Regions from separate parts of the Exiguobacterium sp. s168 genome, predicted to be linked through region 3. Evidence: riboswitches for the same ligand, from Rfam matches in the RefSeq annotation. Region 3 holds a riboswitch; each other region holds the start of a gene.
The links. A riboswitch is a leader RNA that binds a small molecule or an ion and turns the genes downstream of it on or off. The one in region 3 is predicted to bind lysine.
Positions count from the first base shown of each region.

Region 1 (3,285 bases), on a different contig from region 3:
CCGTTTCGACGCATGCGAGCGTACATCGTCAGGCGGGTGTAACGAAATGACCAAACTCTGGGGTGGACGTTTTACGGAAAGTGCTTCCGCTCAAGCGGAAGCCTTCGGAGCATCGATCACGTTCGATCAAAAATTAGCGAGCGTTGATTTAAAAGGCAGTCTCGCACACGCGCAGATGCTATTTGAACAAGGGATCCTCGCTCAAGACGAGTGGACACAAATCGAGCAAGGACTGAAGCAACTGGAAACGACGTTAGCAGACCATTCCTACACGTTAGCGGACGAGGACATTCATATGAACCTTGAGCGTTTGTTGACGGAACAGATCGGTCCGGTCGCAGGAAAACTGCATACGGCACGGAGTCGAAACGACCAAGTCGCAACCGATTTACATCTATGGATGGAGCAACATGTCGTAGCGTTGACGACGGCATTACGCGAGCTCCAATCGGTCATCACGGAACAAGCGGAGCAACATATCGAGACGGTCATGCCAGGGTATACGCATTTGCAACGAGCACAACCGATCTCGCTTGCGCATCATTTGCTCGCTTATTTCTGGATGTTCGAACGCGATGTCGAACGGTTGACGGATAATCAAAAGCGGATCCGGAAATCACCGCTCGGGGCAGGGGCGCTCGCGGGGACGACGTTCCCGATTGATCGTTTCCGGTCTGCCGAGTTGCTCGGTTTTGAGTCGGTCTATCCGAACAGTCTAGACGCTGTCTCGGACCGTGACTTTGTCATCGAATACCTCGGGATCGCTTCGACCGTCATGATGCATCTCTCGCGTTTTTGTGAGGAAATCATCATTTGGGCATCGCAGGAATTCAGCTTCATCGAGTTGTCGGATGCTTTTTCGACAGGGTCGAGTATGATGCCACAGAAGAAAAATCCTGATTTCGCTGAATTGATTCGTGGGAAAACGGGGCGCGTCTACGGCAATCTGATGGGCTTCTTGACGACGATGAAGGCATTACCACTCGCTTACAATAAAGACATGCAAGAGGATAAGGAAGGGGTCTTCGATACAGCCGATACCGTTCTCCAATCCGTTCAAATCTTCACCGGAATGATTGAATCTGCGACGTTTAAGACCGAAGCGCTCAAGAAGGCGACAATGCAAGACTTCTCGAACGCAACGGAACTCGCCGACTACCTTGTAACGAAAGGCATACCATTCCGGGAAGCGCATGAAATTGTCGGCAAGGCCGTCCTTTACTGTGTGCAGAACGGTTGTTTCCTGAAGGATTTGAACCTCGAGACGTATCAAATGTTCCATCCTGACATCACGGAAGATGTCTATCCGCTCCTCGATCCGGTTCAAGCAGTGGCACGCCGGACAAGCTACGGCGGAACAGGGTTTGTTGCCGTGTCGGAGCAACTTGAACTCGCGAAACAGCATCTTGCGAATTGACGGATTTTGAAAAAAATCAGTCAAATGACTGGATTTAACAAAAGATGTCTGCTATAACTGTAACTAACAACCGACAGATAGAGGCGCGGATGACATGAGTAGCATCATTCTTGAAGGCAAGCATGCCGAATGATGTGAAAGGGGAAGTCCGCCGAAGTGAACGAGAAGATGCTTCTTCTCATTTGCTGGTACAACGGTTAAGATCCGTTGTACTGCCGAAACCGATGTTTCGGAGCGCTATCTTACGTAAAAGAACGAATGACTTTGTCTTCGTTTGTCCGATCGTGATAACGACGGGCCGTAGGAACGCTCCTACCGGCCCGTCGTTTTTTTCTGTATCGGGACAAAGGAGATAGGATTGTGACAACTGTACTTAAATTTGGTGGAAGCTCGGTTGCGACTGTCGAACAGATTCAGTCTATTGCGAATTATTTGAAGAGTCGCGCAGCCGAAGGTGAAAAACTTGTCGTCGTCGTTTCAGCGATGGGCAAGATGACAGATTCTTTAATCGCTCAGGCGCAAGCCATCACGGATCGCCCCGAGCGCCGAGAACTCGATCGTCTGCTTGCCATCGGAGAAGAACAGACGATTTCATTACTCAGCATCGCCCTCAACTCACTCGGCGTCAAAGCGTTATCGCAAACAGGCGCACAAGCGGGAATCAGTACGATGGGATTGCATACGAAAAGCAAGATCAAACAGATTGATGGAAATCTGTTACGGCAAAAACTTGAAACGTACGATGTCGTCATCGTCGCCGGATTCCAAGGGGTCAACGAACTCGGTGATGTCACGACGCTCGGACGTGGTGGATCGGATACGACGGCTGTTGCGCTTGCGGCAGTCCTTGATAAACGGTGTGAAATCTACACGGATGTCGACGGTGTCTATACAGCTGATCCACGAATCCATGCTGCTGCTCAACCGATTCCGCACATCTCATATGATGAGATGATGGAGATGAGCGCCCTCGGGTCGAAGGTCATGGAAATGCGGAGTGTCGAACTAGGAAAAAAATACGGCGTACACATCTTCGTCGGGAAAACACTTGAATCGAAAAGGGGAACATGGATCATGGAAGCGACGGAAACAATGGAACAAAAAGCGGTGACGAGTGTCAGTGTGACGAAGAACGTCTTGACGGTATCAATCAAACACGTACCGCAAACGAACGCAGCAGTAGCCGATATCTTCGAACTCTTATCGAACCGCCACGTCAACATCGATATGATCAGTCAAACGACGTTCGACAGTGACATCTTCTTATCGTTCTCTTGTCCACTCGATGAGGAAGAGTTCCTCGATGAAGCATTGAAAGACATCATGGATCGTTTCACGACAGTCAAGGTCGACCGCCATAATCAACACGCGAAATTATCTGTCGTCGGAATCGGGATGCGGGATGCAACAGGTGTCGCTTCGAAATTGTTCGCAATCTTCCGAGCAGAGAACATTCCGTTCTATCAAGTTACGACTTCAGAAATCAGCATCTCATACACGATTGCACAAGCAGATATTGAACGGACGGTTGCAGCGATTGCAAACGCGTTCGAGTTATAAGGAGGAAAACAGGATGTATCATGTAGCAGTCATTGGAGCAACCGGCGCCGTCGGTCAAAAAATGTTACAAGTACTAGCCGAACTGGACTTCCCGGTCAGCCGCCTGTCCGCTTACGCTTCTGCTCGTTCAGCAGGGAACACGGTACAGTTCAAGGAAGAAGCCATCACGATCCAAGCACTGACACCAAATATCACGGAAGACGGGATCGATGTCGCGTTGTTCGCAGCGGGCGGAACGATCAGTGAACAATATGCCCCGTTACTAGCTGAAAACGGAACACTCGTCGTTGATAATTCAAGTGCTTTCC
Region 1 is NZ_JACSNE010000015.1:3,869-7,153, forward strand. Features, by position in the region: gene KNQ15_RS09860 (argininosuccinate synthase) at 1-50, shown strand, start outside; gene argH (argininosuccinate lyase) at 47-1,417, shown strand; lysine riboswitch at 1,488-1,665, shown strand; gene KNQ15_RS09870 (aspartate kinase) at 1,778-2,977, shown strand; gene KNQ15_RS09875 (aspartate-semialdehyde dehydrogenase) at 2,991-3,285, shown strand, end outside.
Region 1: another riboswitch for lysine. It lies ahead of KNQ15_RS09870 (aspartate kinase); the one in region 3 lies ahead of KNQ15_RS08810 (amino acid permease).

Region 2 (3,285 bases), on a different contig from region 3:
AACGCTCGACCGAACTTAAAATCTGATCAATCACTTTCATGAAAATTTGGGAAGAGAATGGATTGAAGAAATAAAACTTATTCGCCTCATCCGGAATGACGTACTGCTCAGCATACGCCTGTTCAAATCGTAAACTTCCCGAACGTCGCTTTCGTCTACTTTCGTAATTCGCCATGTTCCGAAGCGCATCTTCGTAAAATTGTCCATTCATCTCGATTCCGATGACGGAACAATCGAATCGGTCGTGTAAGTAAAAGTTCAAACGCCCTTTCCCACACCCGAAATCAATGACAGTGTCCTGTTTTTGGAACGGATAGGTTTCGCATAATTCGTCTAGTGCCGCATAAGGTGTCGGTTCATATCGATTATAGTGACTAAACACACCATAAAGATGTTGCATCTCAATGGTCTCGATTCGTAATCGTTGATCGTATTCCTGTTCATTCATCGTCTTTTGTTCCTTCTTTCCGGCATTCTTACCCTCATCGTACTATACTGAAGAAGTACGTTACTCGTTTTTTGAAAGGGGATTTTATGATGATCGTCGTTACGAACCGGATTAAAGTCAAAAAAGGGATGGCTGCAGCTCTCGCTCCTCGTTTTACGCGTCCAAGTGGACTCGATACGATGGACGGATTCATCCGCGTCGAGGTCTTATTGACGCAAAATATCGAAGAACACGATGAAATGAACGTCAACATGTACTGGGAAGACATGAAGAGTTTTCAAGCGTGGCGGGAAAGTGACGATTTCAAAGCGTCACATAGTCGACCTGCGAGTAGTGAGGCAGGAGAATCGCCAATGCTCGGCAGCGAGATTCTGACATATGAAGTCGCTTCGGTCAAAGAACGCGCATGATGCACGAAAAGGACTCGTCTCGAGTCCTTTTTAGATACCTATATACAAATAGTGAAAGGGTCGAATTGTCACAAATGGTATTATTTGTTATCATAGTGCCATTACAGAGAGAGAGGGTCCTTCATGAATTCATTAACTATATTTGAACAAGCCATTCGTAGCTTACCTGACGATCGTACGTTACGACGTGATGAATTATGGACGGACGATTTTTTATTGCAACAGGAGAACGAGCTGACCGTCTATTACTCTCCGATTGGCGAATATGTCAATACTGAAGCAAAAGTCGTCCTCATCGGGATCACACCAGGTTTTGAACAGATGCGAATCGCTTTCGAAGAAGCGACGGATGCCCTCCATCATGGTGTTTCATTAGAAGAGACGGCACGCCTCGTCAAATATACAGCAAGCTTTGCTGGAACGATGCGACGTAACCTCGTTCAGATGCTCGATACACTCGAACTTCCAGCATTGCTCGGAATCGAGACGACGGCTAGCTTATTTCATCAATATCAAAAATTATTGCAACCGACGTCACTGTTAAAGCAACCCGTCTTTTATCGCGAAAAGAATTACTCAGGTCATCAACCGAAAATCAGCCGTAGTCCTTTGCTAAAACATTATGCAGAAGAACACTTCGTCGCTGAAATCAATCAGCTACGCGAACCGGCGCTATTGATTCCGCTCGGTCGTGTCGTCGAGACACAAGTCCGTGGGTTGATTCATGACGGACGAATCGAACAGCATCAGCTTCTTTCGGGATTCCCTCATCCCTCTGGTGCGAATGGTCATCGAAAAAAACAATTCGAAGAAAACCAAGCCTATTTGATGAAACAGCTCATTCAACATTTTGCTGAATAAATAACTTTATCTTAAATTATCAGAATATATGGTTGAATCGTTTCTGAATTACATGATAAAGTGTCCATAAGAACAGAATATGACTATTCTATCGATGAGGTAGAGGCGCGATTTCAATCAGTACTTGGTCCGAGGATGACAACGAAGACGACTACAGGAAAGGTGACATCGCCGAAATGACAGTATGTGTCTAACATATCGTCGTTGGTCGATTCGGGAAACACCCGATCGATTGCCATACATAGTACTTGTATGGAGCGCTCCAATTCGGCTAAGAAAGACGCATCCAGCGAGGGTGTCGGCTTTGTTGCCGGTGCCCTTGCTTTTTTTGTGCCGCGGGGTCTCATCTTTAAGCCATTTATTAAAGAGGAGGATATTTTTCATGGTCAACTATTCAGATTCCATCATTGCCCTTGTACCTGCTTTACTAGCTATCTTATTAGCCATCTTTACACGAAAGGTCGTTCTTTCGTTAGGTGTCGGCATTCTCGTCGGTGCCCTGTTACTCCACCGTTTTAATCCGATCGATACGATAACCTATCTCGGCAAGAACATCTTCAGCCTGTTTTGGGCGGACGGTGCCTTGAACGAGTGGAACGTCTTATTACTTGTCTTCTTGTTATTGCTCGGCGTCCTTTCCACGCTCATTCAGACATCAGGTGGCGCTCGTGCCTTCGGTGAATGGGCTTCTACGCACGTCAAAACGGCGCGTGGTGCACGCTTAGTCGCCTTCGGACTCGGTATCTTGATTTTCATCGATGATTACTTCAATAGTCTTGCTGTCGGAAACGTTAGTCGTCCGTTAACGGATCGTCGTGGTGTCTCGCGAGCGAAACTTGCCTATTTGATCGACTCAACAGCTGCGCCTGTTTGTGTCATCAGTCCGCTTTCGAGTTGGGGCGCATTCATCATCTCCATCATCGCCGGTATCTTAACGACGCACTCGATTACGGATTACTCAGCGTTTAGTGCCTTCATGATGATCGTTCCAATGAACTTCTATGCGATTTTCGCGCTACTTTTAACACTTTACATCGCTTACTCTGGCGTCTCTGTCGGACCGATGAAACAACATGAACGTCGTGCCGCGAAAGGTGAACTTTTTGATGCATCAAAAGGAACACCGATGGGGATGGCAAAAGAGGTCAACGAACATACGAATGGAAAAGTACGGGATCTCGTCGTTCCGATCGTCGTTCTCGTCATCGCTACGATCAGTGCGTTGCTCGGAACAGGTGCTCAGGCACTTGCTGCCGACAATCGCCCGTTTACTTTAATTGGAGCATTTGAGGCAACAGACGTCACACGTTCACTCGTCGCAGGTGTCGTCATCAGTTTAATCGTCGCTTTCCTGATGCTGATCGGACGAAAAATTCCGGGTCGCGATTACCGTGCAAGCATCGTCGCTGGTATGCGTTCGATGTGGCCAGCAGTCGTGATTCTGTTATTCGCTTGGACGATCATTGCTGTCATCGGTGATATGAAAACAGGCGATTATCTAGCGAGCTTCGTCAGCAACTCGATTTCTGCTTCGTACTTGCCGTTCTTATTATTCTTGATTGCCGG
Region 2 is NZ_JACSNE010000011.1:13,277-16,561, reverse strand. Features, by position in the region: gene KNQ15_RS08330 (methyltransferase) at 1-448, opposite strand, end outside; gene KNQ15_RS08325 (heme oxygenase) at 538-858, shown strand; gene KNQ15_RS08320 (uracil-DNA glycosylase family protein) at 982-1,719, shown strand; lysine riboswitch at 1,812-1,990, shown strand; gene KNQ15_RS08315 (Na+/H+ antiporter NhaC family protein) at 2,102-3,285, shown strand, end outside.
Region 2: another riboswitch for lysine. It lies ahead of KNQ15_RS08315 (Na+/H+ antiporter NhaC family protein); the one in region 3 lies ahead of KNQ15_RS08810 (amino acid permease).

Region 3 (3,285 bases):
CACCGTACCGTCCGACGAGGTCGTCTGGACGCGTCAAGGAAGCAAGAGTCATGCCGAGTTGGCGTAACACATCATCGCCCGCATCATGACCATATGTATCATTGACATGCTTGAAGAAATCGATATCGATGAGTACAAGCGAATAGCCTTGGTCGGTCGAACCGACAAGCGAAAGGGAGTCATCAAGACGACGACGATTGGCGAGCCCTGTCAATGCATCCGTCATGGCGAGTTTCTGCTGATACTGGATGTTTTCGAAGTGACGGCGTAATTCCGTTAGCAATCGAAAAGCGACAAAGCCAGCTAATAAATTAAAGAAGACGTACGCAATCGAGATTTTAAAGAATGTCGACCAGCTGTGCGTCAGGATGTAGATGGCGGGTAGCGAATAGAGAATACCGACCAACACCATAAGCTGAAAATGACGCATCGAGACATGAACGAATCGACGAATGATTCCGATTGTCGTGATGAACAAGACGATGATCAGCGTAGATAAATAAAAACCTTCCATTTGATCAACTGGTGTTAAAAAGTAACGTGTCCCAATGATCATCGCACCCGCAACGATGGCGCTTGGAAAACCAACGAACAGCATGGCGATCGCGACGGGAACGATACGTAAATCAACACGGGCGACATCGATTTGGATCCCATTGAACATCAATAAAACCGCAACCAGACCACAGACCGCTCCGAGTATAAGTCGAATGCTCCATTTGGAGTTCAATGAAATACGCGGTTGATTTCGAAACGGTAAGAACAAGAGAGTAATCGTTGTAAACAGTAGACAAAAGTTAATGATGAATTGATTCATGATGGACAACAAATCCTCCCAACTCCCCCAGCTAACAGATTTCCATATATATACTTCCAGTATACTCAAGTAGATAACGGTTAGACAGAGGGAAATCTTTAGATAAAATAGAAAAAACGGTAGAAAATCTACCGTTTTTAAGAAGACGAAGTAAGTGTATCCTCATCCATCGTCTGTAAAATTTTATCAAAGACATGAACCATCGTTTCAAGCTCTTCTTCTGTCAATGTGCCGAAGCGGTCTTGTAAATAGTTTTTCCGGACGATTTCGAGATCCCGAAATGCACGTTCACCGTCCTCCGTCAAAGCGAGGACGATTGAACGACGATCTTCCGTCGAACGTGTTCGGGTGACATATCCTTGTTTATACAGTTTATCCGTCAAAGCAGTGACTTGACTCGTCGCGAGCTCAAATTGTTCCGCGAGAAGCGTCGGGCGCTGAGGACCATTTTCGGAAAGGCTTCGTAAGATGAAAAATTCACTCCGGGTCGCCGTTCCTTCAAATAGCCGGTTAAGTTCACGTCGCAGGGTACGAAGAATGACACGCATTTGTTCTTCGAGTCGATAAGTTAGCAAATCACGTTCCTGTGGCATGCAAGCAGCATCCTTTCTCTCAGTGGACTTCTACCATTTAGTGTACTAAACATATCGGATTTTTACCATCGACTACCCGATATTCGAAAAAGACAATTGACAATTTCGTGGCGATTTGTGTAATATGGCGTAGTAATAACTAACTTAATTCAGTTCTCACTCAACCAGTGGGATGGAGGTTGCAGTTCTTAAGAGTACGGTTACGGATGTCGTCAAGCGACAGATGAGGTGACCTGAAAGGAAGAATTGCCGAAATCAATCATCGCTTTGAAGATGATCGATTGGGATTAGATCAAATAGGTCTAATACTGTCACAAGTCGGGTATCACCTACTTGTGGAGAGCTATCTTTCACGACGGTAGAATGAGGCGCATCCATTTTATTATGTTGCGTTCTCATCTTCCATCTGGAAGATGAGGGCGCTTTTTGTTTTTTTATTCAAAAAGTGTCCTCTCAAAATTTATTAAAGAGAGAAGCGAACGAAATGAACAATCTAGATGTGAAACAAACAACAGATTCGACAGCAGAAGGATTAAAACGTGGATTACAAGCCCGTCACATGTCGATGATCGCCATCGGTGGAGCGATTGGAACAGGACTCTTCATTGCGTCCGGTGCTTCCGTCGCAGCAGCAGGACCAGGTGGTGCGCTCCTATCGTATGCAATCGTTGGTCTGATGGTCTACTTCCTAATGACAAGTCTTGGTGAAATGGCAGCGTACATGCCGGTCGCTGGATCCTTCTCGACATATGGAACGAAATTCGTCGATCCATCATTCGGCTTTGCACTCGGCTGGAACTACTGGTACAACTGGGCAGTCACGATCGCAGTCGAGCTCGTCGCAGCACAAATCGTCATGACGTATTGGTTCCCGGATGTTCCTGGATTTTATTTCAGTGCCTTGTTCCTCTTACTCATGATTGGCTTGAACTACTTCTCCGTTAAAGGATTCGGGGAAGCGGAGTATTGGTTCGCGATGATTAAAGTCGTTACCGTCATCGTCTTCTTAGTCGTCGGTGTTGCGATGATTTTCGGTGTCTTTACATCGGAGCCACCGGTTGGCTTTAAAAACTTTGCTCTTGGCGATGCACCGTTCGTCGGTGGGATTCCTGCCGTCATCGGAATCATTCTTGTTGCTGGATTCAGTTTCCAAGGAACGGAGCTCGTCGGGATTGCCGCGGGTGAGTCAGAAGACCCGAAAAAGAACGTTCCTAAAGCAGTCAAACAAGTTTTCTGGCGTATCTTACTTTTCTACGTCTTCGCGATTTTCGTCATCGGAATGCTCATTCCGTATACGAGTCCGAACTTGGTTTCGAATGACATTACGGACGTAGCGGTTAGTCCGTTTACGCTCGTCTTTGAAAAAGCAGGTCTTGCGTTCTCAGCAGCACTCATGAACGCTGTCATCTTGACGTCTGTTCTATCTGCCGGAAACTCAGGCATGTATGCTTCGACACGGATGCTGTATACACTTGCGCGCCAAGGCGATGCACCGAAGTTATTCGCGAAAGTCTCGAAAAACGGTGTACCCCGTAACGCCTTGCTTGCAACAGGTGCAGTCGGTGCGCTCTGTTTCTTGACGTCGATGTTTGGTGGACAAGTCTACCTGTGGTTACTCAATGCTTCCGGGATGACAGGATTCATCGCATGGCTCGGGATTGCGATCAGTCACTATCGCTTCCGTAAAGGATTCGTTGCACAAGGTCACTCGTTGAAAGACTTACCATATGTTGCACCAGCGTTCCCGTTCGGTCCGCTGTTCGCATTCGGTCTTTGTTTCCTTGTCATCGTTGGTCAAAACTATGCCGCATTCCTCGCTGATCAAATCGATTGGGTTGGGATTGCTGCGACGTACGTCGGTATTCCATTGTTCCT
Region 3 is NZ_JACSNE010000012.1:31,459-34,743, reverse strand. Features, by position in the region: gene KNQ15_RS08820 (diguanylate cyclase) at 1-817, opposite strand, end outside; gene KNQ15_RS08815 (MarR family winged helix-turn-helix transcriptional regulator) at 955-1,410, opposite strand; lysine riboswitch at 1,576-1,764, shown strand; gene KNQ15_RS08810 (amino acid permease) at 1,895-3,285, shown strand, end outside.